DNA from 4 places in the Streptomyces sp. NPDC032472 genome. Region 4 is predicted to be linked to each of the others. Evidence: riboswitches for the same ligand, from Rfam matches in the RefSeq annotation. Region 4 holds a riboswitch; each other region holds the start of a gene.
The links. A riboswitch is a leader RNA that binds a small molecule or an ion and turns the genes downstream of it on or off. The one in region 4 is predicted to bind thiamine pyrophosphate.
Positions count from the first base shown of each region.

Region 1: linked by a shared signal. The riboswitch ahead of thiC (phosphomethylpyrimidine synthase ThiC) and the one ahead of AB0F11_RS20885 (thiamine ABC transporter substrate-binding protein) in region 4 are both predicted to bind thiamine pyrophosphate.
Region 2: linked by a shared signal. The riboswitch ahead of thiO (glycine oxidase ThiO) and the one ahead of AB0F11_RS20885 (thiamine ABC transporter substrate-binding protein) in region 4 are both predicted to bind thiamine pyrophosphate.
Region 3: linked by a shared signal. The riboswitch ahead of AB0F11_RS17265 (CorA family divalent cation transporter) and the one ahead of AB0F11_RS20885 (thiamine ABC transporter substrate-binding protein) in region 4 are both predicted to bind thiamine pyrophosphate.

Region 1 is NZ_JBEZVK010000008.1:153,629-157,437, reverse strand. It holds gene AB0F11_RS07690 (aldo/keto reductase) at 1-554, opposite strand, end outside; gene thiC (phosphomethylpyrimidine synthase ThiC) at 687-2,474, opposite strand; TPP riboswitch at 2,469-2,613, opposite strand; gene AB0F11_RS07680 (YibE/F family protein) at 2,762-3,809, shown strand, end outside.
Region 2 is NZ_JBEZVK010000025.1:69,999-73,807, reverse strand. It holds gene thiE (thiamine phosphate synthase) at 1-449, opposite strand, end outside; gene AB0F11_RS18980 (Rv2175c family DNA-binding protein) at 537-902, opposite strand; gene AB0F11_RS18975 (FAD-dependent oxidoreductase) at 1,158-2,333, opposite strand; TPP riboswitch at 2,505-2,617, shown strand; gene thiO (glycine oxidase ThiO) at 2,615-3,784, shown strand; gene thiS (sulfur carrier protein ThiS) at 3,781-3,809, shown strand, end outside.
Region 3 is NZ_JBEZVK010000022.1:53,884-57,692, forward strand. It holds gene AB0F11_RS17255 (molybdopterin-dependent oxidoreductase) at 1-483, opposite strand, end outside; TPP riboswitch at 656-829, shown strand; partial or broken gene AB0F11_RS17260 (SRPBCC family protein) at 870-1,310, opposite strand; gene AB0F11_RS17265 (CorA family divalent cation transporter) at 1,309-2,349, shown strand; gene AB0F11_RS17270 (acyltransferase) at 2,413-3,621, opposite strand; gene AB0F11_RS17275 (O-acetyl-ADP-ribose deacetylase) at 3,809-3,809, opposite strand, start outside.
Region 4 is NZ_JBEZVK010000029.1:40,033-43,841, forward strand. It holds gene rlmN (23S rRNA (adenine(2503)-C(2))-methyltransferase RlmN) at 1-933, shown strand, start outside; TPP riboswitch at 1,057-1,166, shown strand; gene AB0F11_RS20885 (thiamine ABC transporter substrate-binding protein) at 1,251-2,348, shown strand; gene AB0F11_RS20890 (iron ABC transporter permease) at 2,450-3,809, shown strand, end outside.

The sequences.
Region 1 (3,809 bases), on a different contig from region 4:
CGCGCGAGGATCGAGTACGGCGGCTGCTCGGTCCGGAACCGCGGCAGGGCGCGGCGCTCGGCGGTGTGGTGTGCCTCGACGATTTCTTCCGCGGGGAAGGTCGAGCAGCCGAAGGCCCGTATCTTGCCGGCCCGCACCAGGTCGCCGAGGACGGACAGGGTCTCCTCCACGTCCGTCGTGTGGTCGGGCCGGTGCACCTGGTAGAGGTCGATCCAGTCGGTGTCCAGCCGCCGCAGGCTGTCCTCCACCGCGCGCACGATCCAGCGCCGCGAGTTGCCGCTGCGGTTGCGTCCCTCGCCCATCTGGAAATGGACCTTGGTGGCGAGCACGACATCGTCGCGCCGTCCCTTGAGGGCCTTGCCGACGATCACCTCGGACTCGCCCGCTGAGTACATGTCCGCGGTGTCGACGAAGTTGATGCCCCGGTCGAGCGCGGCATGGACGATCCGCACGCAGGCGTCGTGGTCGGGGTTGCCCACCGCCCCGAACATCATGGTCCCCAGACAGTGCGTGCTGACTTCCATGCCGGTCCGGCCCAGGCTGCGGTATCTCATGGTCATGGGCCCGCACTCTAGGAGCTGGAGCACACTCGAGCGCAAGCCTCTTTCCACGGACCGAGGCCGCGGACGGCGCTCCGGGGAAGCCCCCTCTACCTCCCCGGAGCGGTGCGCCCGCGGCGCTGCGGGTCAGTCCGCCAGCGGGAGGTAGACCCGGTTGCCGCTCGCAGCGAACTCGGCGGACTTCTCCGCCATGCCCGCCTCGATCTCCTCGGCCTTCAGGTCGCCGCCGTGCTCGCGGCGGATGTCCTGGGAGATCTTCATCGAGCAGAACTTCGGACCGCACATGGAGCAGAAGTGCGCGGTCTTCGCCGGCTCGGCCGGGAGGGTCTCGTCGTGGAACTCGCGGGCCGTGTCCGGGTCGAGGGCCAGGTTGAACTGGTCCTCCCAGCGGAACTCGAACCGCGCGTCCGACAGGGCGTCGTCCCACTCCTGGGCGCCCGGGTGGCCCTTGGCCAGGTCCGCCGCGTGGGCCGCGATCTTGTACGTGATGACGCCGGTCTTCACGTCGTCGCGGTTGGGCAGGCCCAGGTGCTCCTTGGGCGTCACGTAGCAGAGCATCGCGGTGCCCCACCAGGCGATCATCGCGGCGCCGATGCCGGAGGTGATGTGGTCGTACGCCGGGGCGACGTCCGTGGTGAGCGGGCCCAGCGTGTAGAACGGGGCCTCCTCGCAGATCTCCTGCTGGAGGTCGATGTTCTCCTTGATCTTGTGCATCGGGACGTGGCCCGGGCCCTCGATCATCGTCTGGACGTTGTGCCGCTTGGCGATCGTGTTCAGCTCGCCCAGCGTCTTCAGCTCGGCGAACTGCGCCGCGTCGTTGGCGTCCGCGATCGAACCGGGGCGCAGGCCGTCACCCAGCGAGTACGTCACGTCGTATGTCGCGAGGATCTCGCAGAGCTCCTCGAAGTTCGTGTAGAGGAAGTTCTCCTTGTGGTGCGCCAGGCACCAGGCGGCCATGATCGAGCCGCCGCGCGAGACGATGCCCGTCTTGCGGCGGGCGGTCAGCGGCACGTACGGCAGCAGCACGCCGGCGTGGACCGTCATGTAGTCGACGCCCTGCTCGGCCTGCTCGATGACCGTGTCCTTGTAGATCTCCCAGGTCAGCTCCTCGGCCTTGCCGTCGACCTTCTCCAGCGCCTGGTAGAGCGGCACGGTGCCGATGGGCACGGGGGAGTTGCGCAGCACCCACTCGCGGGTGGTGTGGATGTTGCGGCCGGTGGAGAGGTCCATGACCGTGTCGGCGCCCCAGCGGGTGGCCCAGGTCATCTTCTCCACCTCCTCCTCGATGGAGGAGGTGACGGCGGAGTTGCCGATGTTGGCGTTGACCTTCACCAGGAACTTCTTGCCGATGATCATCGGCTCGATCTCCGGGTGGTTCACATTGGCCGGCAGCACCGCGCGGCCTGCGGCGATCTCCTCGCGGACGACCTCGGGGGAGACGTTCTCGCGGATCGCGACGTACTCCATCTCCGGGGTGATCTCACCGCGGCGGGCGTACGCGAGCTGAGTGACGGCCTGGCCGTCGCGGCCGCGGCGCGGCAGGCGCGGGCGGCCGGGGAAGACCGCGTCGAGGTTCTTGAGGCCACCGCGCGGCGAGGTGTGCTTGATGCCGTCGTCCTCGGGGCGCACGGGGCGGCCCGCGTACTCCTCGGTGTCGCCGCGGCCGATGATCCAGTTCTCGCGCAGCGGCGGCAGGCCGCGGCGCACGTCGGTCTCGATCTGCGGGTCGGTGTACGGCCCGGACGTGTCGTAGAGCGTCACGTCCTTGCCGTTGGTGAGGTGGACCTGGCGAACCGGCACCCGGATGTCGGGGCGGGAGCCCGCCACGTAGCCCTTGTGCCAGCCCGGCTGGCGCTCGGTCCGGCCGTCGGCGTCCTGGCCGACGGCAGGCGTGCGTGCGTCCTGAATGGTCATGAGACCTGATCTCCCTACGCCGGCATTACCCGGTAACAGGTTCGGCGGTCGACGCAGCCTCTTCCCTACGCGTGCCGTGCGCGCGTACGGTGATCAGCGTCCTCTCAGCCCGGTGCTCCGAGCTCCCGCGTTGTGCAAAGGTGCCCCCACGCTAGCGTTATCTGTGGCGTGCTGAACAGTGGGCGCCCCTCATCTCTTGCGATGATCGGTCGGTGACGTCCTCGCCGCATCTTCCCTTCAAGCCCTCCGAGCCCCCTGACCACGGCCGTGCCGGTGGTCATGACCACGTGCCCGGAACCGGGCACGGAAACGGGAACGGCCACGGCCACGGCCACGGCCACGGCCATGCGCACGGTCACAGCCACGGCCACGGGCCGGCGGCGCCCGTCTCGATGCACCTGCGCAAAGTCATCGCGGCCGTCCTGATCCCCTTCGCCGCCGCCGTCTTCATCGGCATGGCGGTGCTCTGGCCGGGCGGCGCCCCGTCCCACGAGCGCTCCGGCGTGGGGTTCGACCGCCAGACCCAGCAGGGCAAGGTCGTCGCCCTCGAACACGTCGACTGCAAATCGGTGAACGCCTCTCAGGTGCCGCCCACGGGCAGCACCGCGACCCCGGAGGGCCGCGAGGCGGTGGCTTCGCAGACGGGCGAGTGCAAGAAGGCGACGATCGAAGTCGGCACCGGACCGGACAAGGGGCGCACCTTCTTCGAGATCGTCCAGCCGGGCGCCCCGCGGCAGCTGGCCAACGGCCAGGAGGTCGTCGTCGCGTACGCACCGGACGCGCCCCGGGACCTGCAGTACTCCGTGATCGACGTGAACCGCAAGCTGCCGCTGGCGCTGCTCGCCGGCCTGTTCGCGGTGGCGGTGGTCGTCGTCGGGCGGATGCGCGGCATGTTCGCGCTGATCGCCCTGGCCGTCAGCTTCGTCGTGCTGACCCTGTTCATCCTGCCGGCGATCCTGCAGGGCTCGAACCCGCTGGTCGTCGCGGTCATCGGGGCGAGCGCCATCATGCTGATCGCGCTCTACATGTGCCACGGGCTGACCGCCCGGACCTCGGTCGCTGTGCTCGGCACGCTCGTCTCGCTGCTGCTGATCGGGCTGCTGGGCTCGCTGTTCATCGACTGGGCGTTCCTCAGCGGCAACACCGACGACAACACGGGGCTGATCCACGGGCTCTACCCGGGCATCGACATGAGCGGCCTGCTGCTTGCCGGCGTCATCATCGGATCGCTCGGCGTGCTCGACGACGTGACGGTCACCCAGACCTCGGCGGTCTGGGAACTGCACCAGGCGGACCCGTCGATGGGGCCGCGCGCCCTGTACCGGGCTGCCATCC
Region 2 (3,809 bases), on a different contig from region 4:
AGGCCGGGGGCGTGGCGGCCGGGCTTGGTGGGGGTCGGCCAGCAGGGGCCGGTGCAGAAGTAGTCCACGCCGGGCTCGGCGGCCGCCGCGGCCACCTCGTCCTCCGCGTGGCAGGACCGCCCGATCAGGACGCCCTCGCCCAGGATCGCGCGGGCGGCGGGGACGGGGATGTCGCCCTGGCCCAGGTGCAGGACGTCGGAGCCGATGGCGTGCGCGACGTCGGCGCGGTCGTTGACGGCGAGGAGCTTGCCGTGGCGGCGGGCGGCCTCGGCGAAGACCTGGAGGTGCTCCAGCTCCTCGCCGGCCTCCATGCCCTTGTCGCGGAGCTGGACGATGTCCACGCCGCCGGCCAGGACGGCGTCGAGGAACTCCGGGAGGTCCCCCTGCCGCTTGCGGGCGTCCGTGCACAGGTAGAGCCGGGCGTCGGACAGCTGGGCGTTCGCGGACATGGGGGTCCCCCTCGTGGGCACGATGCCGGGCCGCCGCGGTGGGCGGCGGCCGGGCAGCGCGGGTGGATCGGTGGGCTCAGGTACGGGTCAGAGGGCGAGCGCCTGGGCGCGGCGCTTCACCTCCGTGCCGCGATTCTCGCTCAGCGCCTGCACCGGGGTGCCGGGCAGGGTCGGGTCCGCGGTGAAGAGCCACTCCAGCATCTCCTCGTCGGAGAAGCCGTCGTCGCGCAGGACGGTCAGCAGGCCGGGCAGGCCCTTGACCAGCTTGTCGCCCGCGATGAAGGCGGCGGGCACCTGGAGGGCGCGGTTCTCACCGCGGCGTACGGCGATCAGCTGACCTTCCTTGACCAGCTGGCGGACCCGGGTCACTTCGATGTCGAGCATCTCGGCGATGTCGGGGAGGTACAGCCAGTCGGGGACAAGGGCATCGATCTTTGCGTCAATCTCGGTCACGGCACAAGCCTGCCACCTCCCACCCCCGCCCGGCACCCAAGCCACCCCATCCGTGGCCCCGCCCCGGACCCATCCGGCCCCGACCCACACCGGCCCGCCCCGCACCGGGCCGGGGCCCACCGGCTCCCGGGCCGCGCGCCCGGCCCGTCCAGCCCCCGGCTCCGCCGCCACCCACCCCGGCCATCGAAAAGCCGGGGTCCGGCAACTCCAGCCCCGTCGGCGATCGAGGCGCGGGGGGCCGGGGGGCGAGGGCCGCTAGGCGGTGGCGGACTTTATGGGGGTGGACGGGTCGGACAGTTTGGCCGGGTCCATCTGGGCGCCCGTTTCGATCAGGCGGCGGGCCTGGGCGAGGTCCCGCGGCCGGCCCACCGCGAGGATCGCGACCAGGGAGCCGGCCCGCAGCCAGCACACCGTCCAGGCGGACTCTCCCGGGTCCCCCCGCCACAGCAGGGTGTCCGCACCGGCGTGGTGGCCGGCGTACTGGACGAAGCGGCCGAACTGCTCGGACCAGAAGTACGGCACCGGGTCGTAGACCTCCAGCGGCCCCGGCCCCCCGCCGGCCAGGATGTTCGCCGCGACGACCCGCGGCCCCTGCAGCGCGTTGTCCCAGTGGTGCACCAGCAGCCGCGCCCCGTACCGCCCGGACGGGAAGGACGCGCAGTCGCCGACCGCGTACACCCCCGGCAGGGACGTCCGCAGGTGGGCGTCGGCCGTGACCGAGCCGTCCGGCCCGAGCTCGACGCCCGAGCCGGCCAGCCACCGCGTCGCGGGCCGCGCCCCGATGCCGACGACCACGGCCCCGGCCGGCAGCTCGCGGCCGTCCGCGAGCAGGACCCGCCCGGACTCGACCGAGGCCACCTTGGCCGAGGTCAGCAGGGCCGCGCCCACCTCCTCGTACCAGGCGGCCATGGGCGCCGCGACCTCGGCCGGGAGGGCACCCGCCAGCACCCGGTCCGCCGCCTCGACCACGGTCACCGCGCAGCCCGCCTCCCGCGCCGCGGTGGCGAACTCCGCGCCGATCCACCCCGCGCCGACGACCACCGTCGCCGGGGACTGCGCCAGCACCGGCCGCAGCCGCGCCGCGTCGTCCAGGGTGCGCAGCAGGTGGACGCCGGGGACCCCCTCCGCACCCGGGAGGGTCAGCGGCTCGGCCCCGGTCGCCAGCACGAGGACCCCGTACGGGACCGGCCCGGCCTCGGTGTCCAGCTCGCGGTCGGCGGCCCGCAGCCCGGTGACCTCCACTCCGAGCCGCAGCTCGATGCCGAGGCCCTCGAAGTCCACGTCGAAGGCGGAGTGCTCGGCCTTGCCGAGGAGCACCGCCTTGGACAGCGGGGGCCGGTCGTACGGCTGGTGGGGTTCGGCGCCCAGCAGGGTCACGGGGCCGGTCCACCCCTGCTCGCGGAGGGCGACCGCGGTCTGCACTCCGGCCATTCCGGCGCCGACGATGACGACGCCGTTCTCAGTCTCTTCCGTCTGCTCGCTCACATCCCCCAGCGTAGTCAACTGACGATCAGTCAGGAATCCGGCACCGCCGGGCACGGCCCCCCGCCCGGCATCCGGCACACTCCCCCTCCGCCGAGGCGAGCGGCTAGGGTGGCCATCGTTACCCATCGCGGGAGTCCGGACGTACCGGGCTGAGAGGGAGGCTGACCGGCCTCCGACCGTACGAACCTGATCCGGGTCATGCCGGCGAAGGGAGGGGCTGGAAGCCCATGCATTCATCCCGGAAGGGATCCGACGTCCTCGTCATCGGGGGCGGGATCATCGGCCTGGTCACCGCCTGGCGGGCGGCCCGCCGCGGGCTGCGCACCGCGCTCGCGGACCCCGCACCCGGCGGCGGCGCCGCCCGGGTCGCGGCGGGCATGCTCGCCGCGGTCACCGAGCTGCACTACGGCGAGGAGACCCTGCTCGGCCTCAACCTCGCCTCCGCCGCCCGCTACCCCGAGTTCGCCGCCGAGCTGGCCGACGCCAGCGGCGGCCTGGACATCGGCTACCGCGCCTGCGGCACCCTCGCCGTGGCCCTCGACGCCGACGACCGGCTCCACCTGCGCGAACTGCACGCCCTGCAGCGCCGCTGCGGCCTGGAGTCCGAGTGGCTCACCGGCCGCGAGTGCCGCCGGCTGGAGCCGATGCTCGCCCCGGGCGTGCGCGGCGGGCTGCGCGTGGACGGCGACCACCAGGTCGACCCGCGCCGGCTGGCCGCCGCCCTGCTGGCCGCCTGCGAGAACGCCGGCGTGGAGATCCACCGGGCGAGCGCCGGGCGGCTGCTGGTCGCCGCCGACCGGGCCGTCGGCGCGGCCCTCGACGACGGCACCGAGCTGTACGCGGACCAGGTGGTGCTGGCCGCGGGCTCGCTCAGCGGCCGGCTGGCCGGCGTACCGGACGAGGCGCTGCCGCCCGTCCGGCCGGTGAAGGGGCAGGTGCTGCGCCTGACCGTGCCGGCGGCGTACGCGCCGTTCCTGTCGCGGACGGTACGGGCGGTCGTGCGCGGCAGCCACGTGTACCTGGTGCCGCGGGAGAACGGCGAGCTCGTCGTCGGCGCCACCAGCGAGGAACTCGGCTGGGACACCACGGTCACCGCCGGCGGGGTGTACGAACTGCTGCGCGACGCCCACGAATTGGTGCCCGGGATCACCGAACTCCCGCTGACCGAGACCCTGGCGGGCCTGCGGCCCGGCTCCCCGGACAACGCCCCGCTGCTCGGGCCGACCGTACTGGCCGGGCTGCACCTGGCCACCGGGCACTACCGCAACGGGGTGCTGCTGACCCCGCTCACCGGCGACGCGCTCGCCGACCTGCTGACCACGGGCGCGCTGCCGGAGATCGCCCTCCCGTTCAGCCCGCTCCGCTTCTCCGCTGCACGTCAGGAGTCGTACGCATGACCATCTCCGTCAACGGCGAGCCGCG
Region 3 (3,809 bases), on a different contig from region 4:
GCTGCGCTCGAAGGCGGTGCGGCGGCCGTGCACCGTACCGGAGTCGGCCCCGCAGAAGACGATCTCCACGGCGGCTGCGTCGATCCGGGCCCGGGCGGCGAGGGAGCCGAACGGCACCCCGGAGAAGTGTGCGCACCCGACCGCACCCTGGCCCCAGGGCAGGCCCGTGGGGCGGGGCCGCATCAGGCTGCGGCCGTTGCCCGCGCATTCCAGGACGACGTCGAGCTCCCGGTGGGGCATCGCGCACAGCTCCGCGTAGCCCACGTCGAGGGGCGCGGCCACGGCTCCGCCGATCCGCACGCGCCACCGGCCGGGGTCCGCCTCCGGGATGCCGAAGTGGTCGCGTACGAAGAAGGCCTCCACAGGAGTGACCGGCTCGGCCAGCGCCGCCCAGGGCGTCTGGGCGTTGTACGGGTCGGCGGTCACCGGCTCGGGCGCCCAGGCGGTGGCGCCGGAGCCGCGCGGCAGCGGCGATGCGGCCACGGCCGACACCTCCCGTCGGATCGTCGGACAAGCCGGCCGGCAGGGCGTGGCGTGGAGGGGAGTGCTGCTGCCCAGTCTAGGGCCCGGAAACCGCGAAAAAGACAATTAAAAACAAACAGGGCATCCCCCCTATTCCTCCCGGCGACGTGGGACTACTCTGTAGATAGGCCTACGAGGCGAGCGAGGGAGTTCGACCGGAGTAGCCGATTTCCGCGGAAGGTGTTCGTGTCCGCTGGGACCGACGTCGACGGTCGGGCTGAGAGGCCTGAAGGTCGGGACGACCCGAAGGCGACCTCCATCACCTGATCCGGACCATGCCGGCGCAGGGAGCCCGCTTCGTAGGTCGTTTTCATGCCCCCTCTGCCCTCCGGGCCGGCCGCGAGCGCCGCGGCGCCCGCGGCGAGGATCGCGGCGAAGGTACGGGCGATGACGGGCTTGGCGACGACCCGGGTGAAGGCCGCACCGAACGGGAGACGGACCTCGAACGTGGTCGTCCACACCACCTCCGCACCCCCGGGAACCTCCGTGAAGGTCATGCGGCCGAGCTCGTGCCGCGAGGGCGGGAAACTGCGCTCGACCGTGTAGTCGAAGCCGTGCGGCGCGCGGTACGCCGTGATCCGCTCCCGGAACCACCCGAAGGTCTCCATCTGCATCCCTTCCTGCCGAGCGGCGGCACGGGCACCCTCGGCGCCCGCGCCCATCACCCACAGGACGAGGGGCCCTCGCGGAACGTGACACCCGCCCCTTGTGTCGGCCGTCACGGCCGGGCCGCCCGAGCAACCATGGCTGTAGGGCATCCGTGGGCCGGACGCGAGGAGGAACACCATGATCGTGGACTGCGCGCACTACCGCGACGGGCGCCGCCAGCAAGAGGGCCCGATGTCGCTGGACCGGGCGGCCGCATGCTGCGAACAGGGCGGATTCGTCTGGCTGGGCCTCTTCGAACCCCGCCCGGAGGAGATGGACAAGGTCCGCGAGAGCTTCGGCCTGCACGAACTCGCCGTCGAGGACGCGCGGACCTTCCACCTGCGGCCGAAGGCCGAGCAGTACGAGGACGGCACCGAGCTGATCATCCTGCGCACCGCGCGCTACGACGACGAGCGCGAGGAGATCGACACCGGCGAGATCAGCGTCTTCCTCTCCGAACACTTCGTGATCACGGTGCGCCAGGGCATCGCCAGCGAGCTGCACGGGGCCCGCAGCCGGCTCGAACGGCGTCCCGAGCTGCTGCGCACGGGCAGCGCCTCGACCCTGTGGGCCATCCTCGACCAGGTCGTCGACAGCTACGCCCCGGTCGTCGCAGAACTCGACCGCGACATCGAGCAGATCGAGGCCACGGTCTTCTCCGGAGCGGTCGCCCCGACCGAACGCATCTACTTCCTGCGGCGCGAGGCCACCGACTTCTACCGCGCCGTGCACCCGCTGCTCGCGGTGCTCTCCCGCCTGCTCAAGCCGGGCAGGTCACCGGCCGAGCTGCTGCCGTACTTCCACAACGTGCACGACCACCTGCTGCTGGTGAACGAGGAGGTGGCTGCCCAGCGCGACCTGCTGGCCACCGTCCTGGAAGCGAACATCGCGGTGATCTCCGTCGAACAGAACAAGATCAACCTGCGGCAGAGCGCCACGATGGAACAGCTCACGATCCTCGCGACCGTCTTCCTGCCGCTGTCCTTCGTGGTCGGCTTCTTCGGCCAGAACTTCTCCTGGCTGGTCTCCCGGATCAGCGGCTTCCCCGCATTCCTCACCCTCACGGTCCTCGGCCTGCTGGTGCCATGCCTGGCCCTCTACATCTGGCTCCACCGCCGTCACCACCCCCCGATCCCCCACCCGAACCTCCCCACCCCCCTCCACGACGGACACCGGTAGCGCCGGTCGAGATGACAGGGAAGGCGACCGTGCGAGCACCCGGCCCAGGCGCGCCCCCGCCGCCTAGGAAGTGAGCTGCTGCGACCGCTCGGTCCGGGCGGTCAACAGCCGGCGCAGCAGCCGGGTGAGCGGCCGCTCCGCCAGGCGGTGCAGCAGCCAGGCGATCAGCACGACGCTTGCGATCACGCCGAGCAGGGTCGGCCATGCGCCCCACTGTTCGTTCCAGCGCCAGATGACCCGTACGCCCAGCGACTGGTGGACGAGGTAGAGCGGGTAGGAGATCGCGCCTGCGACGGGCAGCCAGCGCCACTGGATCCGGTCGAGCTTGCCGAGTGCGATCAGGCCCATCAGCAGGTACATCACGGTGATCGCGGTGAGGCAGACCTTCCAGTTGATGCCATGCCCCTCGCCCTCCATGATCGCGGGGAGCCGGTGCTGCATCAGCAGCCAGGACAGCCCCAGGATGCCCAGGGTCTCGCCCTCGATCCGGCCTGCTCGGCGGACCAGGTAGAACGCGATACCGGCGATGAAGAAGGGCGCCCATCGGGGCACCAGGAGCTGGTCCAGTAGCGGGATGCCCGACGCCGGCGCCAGGACCGAGCCCAGCGCCCAGACCCAGCAGAAGTTGGTGACCCGTCGGTGGCTGGTGCCCAGCAGGACGACGAGGGAGAAGACCAGATAGAAGCGCAGCTCGATCCAGAGCGTCCAGTAGACGTTGTCCACGCTGGGCACGCCGAGGGGTTCGTGCAACATGGTGAGGTTGGTCAGCATCTGGCCGACGGTGACCCGCGGCTCGCCCGGAAGGTGCGGGCCCAGCCGGGCGGCTGCCGAGGAGAGTACGACCGCTGTCCAGTAGAGCGGGAACAGTCGCAGGATCCGGCCCTGCCAGAAGTGCTGGAGCGATTTGCCCCAGCCGGACATGCAGATGACGAAGCCGCTGATCATGAAGAAGAAGACCACGCCCAGCCAGCCGAACTCGGCGACCCGGTGCAGCCGGGGAAACAGCTCGACCGCCGTTTGCTGCCAGGGGATCGCCCCCGATCCGGCCAGGTAGTGGAACAGGACCACCGACAGAGCCGCGAGCAGCCGCAGGCCGTCCAGCACTGCTATTCGCGGCGCCCGCACCGACCTCGCCCCATGGTCGGCCCGCCCGGACCCGCCGGCCCTCGACCACAGCCTCTGGCGGGCGCGTCGGAGGGGGTCGGGGGCTTCCTGCGGAGCCTCGGCGGGCACCGGGGCACGGTCCCCGGCGAGGATGAACCTGTCGGACATGACACCTCTGGAATTCCTGCGGTGTCCGCGACACCGGCGCATTTCGGGGATGGGAGCCCCGCGATCGTAGCTGTGTGCGCCCGCGGCCACCCCGCCCCACCCGGCCGGCACCGTGAGCGAAGGGCTCCGGCAGGCCGGACATGGCGTTGGCGATCACTGCCGACGAGGTCGGCGCATCCGCCGCCGGC
Region 4 (3,809 bases):
CCGGCCGAGTGGACGGACATCCCGGCCGGCTCCCGCGAGAAGCTCCAGCAGGAGCTGCTGCCGGACCTGATGTCGGTCGTCCGGCACATCTCCTGCGACGACGACACCACCCGCAAGACCCTGTGGAAGCTGCACGACGGCACGCTCGTGGAGTCCGTGCTGATGCGCTACCCCGACCGGGTCACCATGTGCATCTCCTCGCAGGCCGGCTGCGGCATGAACTGCCCGTTCTGCGCCACCGGCCAGGCCGGCCTGGACCGGAACCTGTCCACCGCCGAGATCGTGCACCAGATCGTCGACGGCATGCGCGCCCTGCGCGACGGCGAGGTCCCCGGCGGCCCGGCCCGCCTGTCCAACATCGTCTTCATGGGCATGGGCGAGCCGCTGGCCAACTACAACCGCGTGGTCGGCGCCATCCGCCGCCTGACCGACCCGGAGCCCGACGGCCTCGGCCTGTCGCAGCGCGGGATCACCGTCTCCACCGTCGGCCTGGTCCCGGCCATCCACCGCTTCGCCGACGAGGGCTTCAAGTGCCGCCTCGCCGTCTCGCTGCACGCGCCGGACGACGAGCTGCGCGACACCCTGGTCCCGGTGAACACCCGCTGGAAGGTCCGCGAGGTCCTCGACGCGGCCTGGGAGTACGCCGAGAAGTCCGGCCGCCGGGTCTCCATCGAGTACGCCCTGATCCGCGACATCAACGACCAGGCCTGGCGCGGTGACCTCCTCGGCCGGCTCCTCAAGGGCAAGCGCGTCCACGTCAACCTGATCCCGCTGAACCCGACGCCGGGCTCGAAGTGGACCGCCTCGCGCCCCGAGGACGAGCGGGCCTTCGTCGAGGCCATCGCCCGCCACGGCGTGCCGGTGACGGTGCGCGACACGCGCGGCCAGGAGATCGACGGCGCCTGCGGCCAGCTCGCCGCATCGGAGCGCTGACGCGCGCCCTGACCGGCGCTGACCGGCACGGACCCGTGCTGACGCGCTGACCTGCACACTTACCTGCGGTTTCCCGCAGGGCCGGGTGCGGCCACGGGGTAGTCTGTGGCCGTACCTATTTGCATATTCCGACAGGGGAGCGCCACAGCGCTGAGAGTGCGGTCACCGTCCACCGCAGACCCTCTGAACCTCGCCCCGGTCATTCGGGGTAGGAAGTTCGGTCATCACTCAAGCTGTTGCGCCCTGCCCGGCGTCCGCTCCTGACAGCGCCGGGCAGGGCCGCGTCTTCTCCTGGTCACTCCAGGAGGAATCCACCAGTGAGCACCACCAGGAAGATCGCGGGCGCTGTGCTCGCGACCGCGCTCGGCGTGACCACGCTCAGCGCCTGCGGCGGCGGCAACGACAAGCCGGCCGCCGGCGGGAGCGAGTCGCCGAAGCAGAAGACGATCACGCTCGTCTCGCACGACTCCTTCAACGTGACCGACACGGTCCTCAAGGAGTTCGAGCAGCAGAGCGGCTACACCGTGAAGGTCCTCAAGTCCGGGGACGCGGGCGCCGCCCTCAACCAGGAGATCCTCACCAAGGGCTCGCCGCGCGGCGACGTGTTCTTCGGCGTGGACAACACCCTGCTCTCCCGCGCCCTCGACAACGGCATCTTCACGCCGTACGAGGCCAAGGGCCTGGACGGGGTCAAGCCCGAGTACGTCCTCGACAAGCAGCACCGGGTCACCCCGGTCGACTCCGGCGACATCTGCGTCAACTACGACAAGGCGTACTTCGCCGACAAGAAGCTCGCCCCGCCGCAGACGCTGGACGACCTGGTCAAGCCCGAGTACAAGGGCCTGCTCGTCACCGAGAACGCGGCGACCTCCTCGCCCGGCCTCGGCTTCCTGCTCGCCACCGTCGGCAAGTACGGCGAAGACGGCTGGAAGGACTACTGGACCAAGCTGAAGGCCAACGGCGTCGAGGTCGTCGACGGCTGGGAGCAGGCCTACAACGAGCGCTTCTCCGGCTCCGCGGGCGGCAAGAAGGCCAAGGGCGACCGCCCGCTGGTCGTCTCCTACGCCTCCAGCCCGCCGGTCGAGGTGCTCTACGGCGAGCCGCAGCCGGCCGAGGCCCCCACGGGCGTGTCCACCGGCACCTGCTTCCGCCAGATCGAGTTCGCCGGCCTGCTCAAGGGCGCGAAGAACGAGGAGGGCGGCAAGGCGCTGATCGACTTCCTGATCGGCAAGAAGTTCCAGGAGGACATGCCGCTCCAGATGTTCGTGAACCCGGTGGTCAAGGACGCGAAGCTGCCGGAGCTGTTCACGAAGCACGGCGTGGTCATCGAGAAGCCGGAGAACGTGGCTCCCGAGACCATCGCCAAGAACCGTGAGCAGTGGGTCAAGACGTGGTCCTCGATCGTCGTGAAGTAGACCCCGCAGGCGCAGGCGCAGACGCAGGCGAAGGTCGCCCCCGCGCAGGCGCAGCCGCGCCGCGCGAGGGCGCACGCGGTACGGCCGTCAGGCTCGCCCTGATGGCCGTACCGCTGGCCTTCTTCGGGCTGTTCTTCGCCTGTCCCGTCGCCGCGATCGTCGGCCGGGGCGTCAAGACCGACGAGGGCTGGCAGCTCGGCCGCATCGGCGAGGTGCTCTCCCGGCCCGACATCGCCGACGTCCTGTGGTTCACCACCTGGCAGGCGCTCGCGTCGACCGCGCTGACCCTGCTGATCGCACTGCCCGGCGCGTACGCCTTCGCGCGGTTCGACTTCCGCGGCAAGCAGCTGCTGCGGGCCGTGGTCACCGTTCCGTTCGTGCTGCCGACCGTGGTCGTCGGGACCGCCTTCCTGGCGCTGGTCGGGCGGGGCGGGCTGCTCCAGGAGCTGTGGGGCGTCCGGCTGGACACCACGGTCTGGGCGATCCTCCTCGCCCACGTCTTCTTCAACTACGCGGTCGTCGTCCGCACGGTCGGCGGGCTGTGGGCCCAGCTCGACCCGCGGCAGGAGGAGGCCGCCCGGGTGCTGGGCGCCGGGCGCTTCGCCGCGTGGCGGCGCGTGACGCTGCCGGCGCTGGCCCCGGCGGTGGCCGCCGCCGCGCTGATGGTGTTCCTGTTCACCTTCACCTCCTTCGGCGTCGTGCAGATCCTCGGCGGGCCCTCGTACGCCACCCTGGAGGTCGAGGTCTACCGGCAGACCGCACAGCTGCTGGACCTGCCCACGGCCGCCGTCCTGACGATGGTGCAGTTCGCCGCCGTCCTGATGATCCTCGGCGTGCACGCCTGGACGGTGCGCCGGCGTGAGACCGCGCTGCGGCTCGTGGACCCCGCCCGGACCGTGCACCGGCCGCGCGGCGCCGGGCAGTGGGCGCTGCTGGGCGGGGTGCTGCTGAGCGTGGCGCTGCTGGTCGTGCTGCCGCTGGGGGTCCTGGTGGAGCGGTCCCTCGACGCCCCCGGCGGGTACGGGTTCGGCTTCTACCGGGCGCTGCAGAGCGCGGGCGCCGGCGGCGGAACGTTCCTGGTCCCGCCGCTGGAGGCGATCTGGAACTCCCTGCAGTACGCGCTGGCCGCCACCGCCATCGCCGTGCTGATCGGCGGGCTGGCCGCGGCCGCCCTCACCCGGCGCGGGGGCCGGTTCGTCCGCGGCTTCGACGCGCTGCTGATGCTCCCGCTCGGGGTCTCCGCGGTGACGGTCGGCTTCGGCTTCCTGATCACCCTGGACGAGCCGCCGCTGGACCTGCGGACCTCGTGGATCCTGGTGCCGCTGGCACAGGCGCTGGTCGGCGTGCCGTTCGTGGTGCGGACCATGCTGCCGGTGCTGCGGGCCGTGGACGCGCGGCTGCGGGAGGCCGCCGCCGTGCTCGGCGCGTCCCCGCTGCGGGCCTGGCGGGAGGTGGACCTGC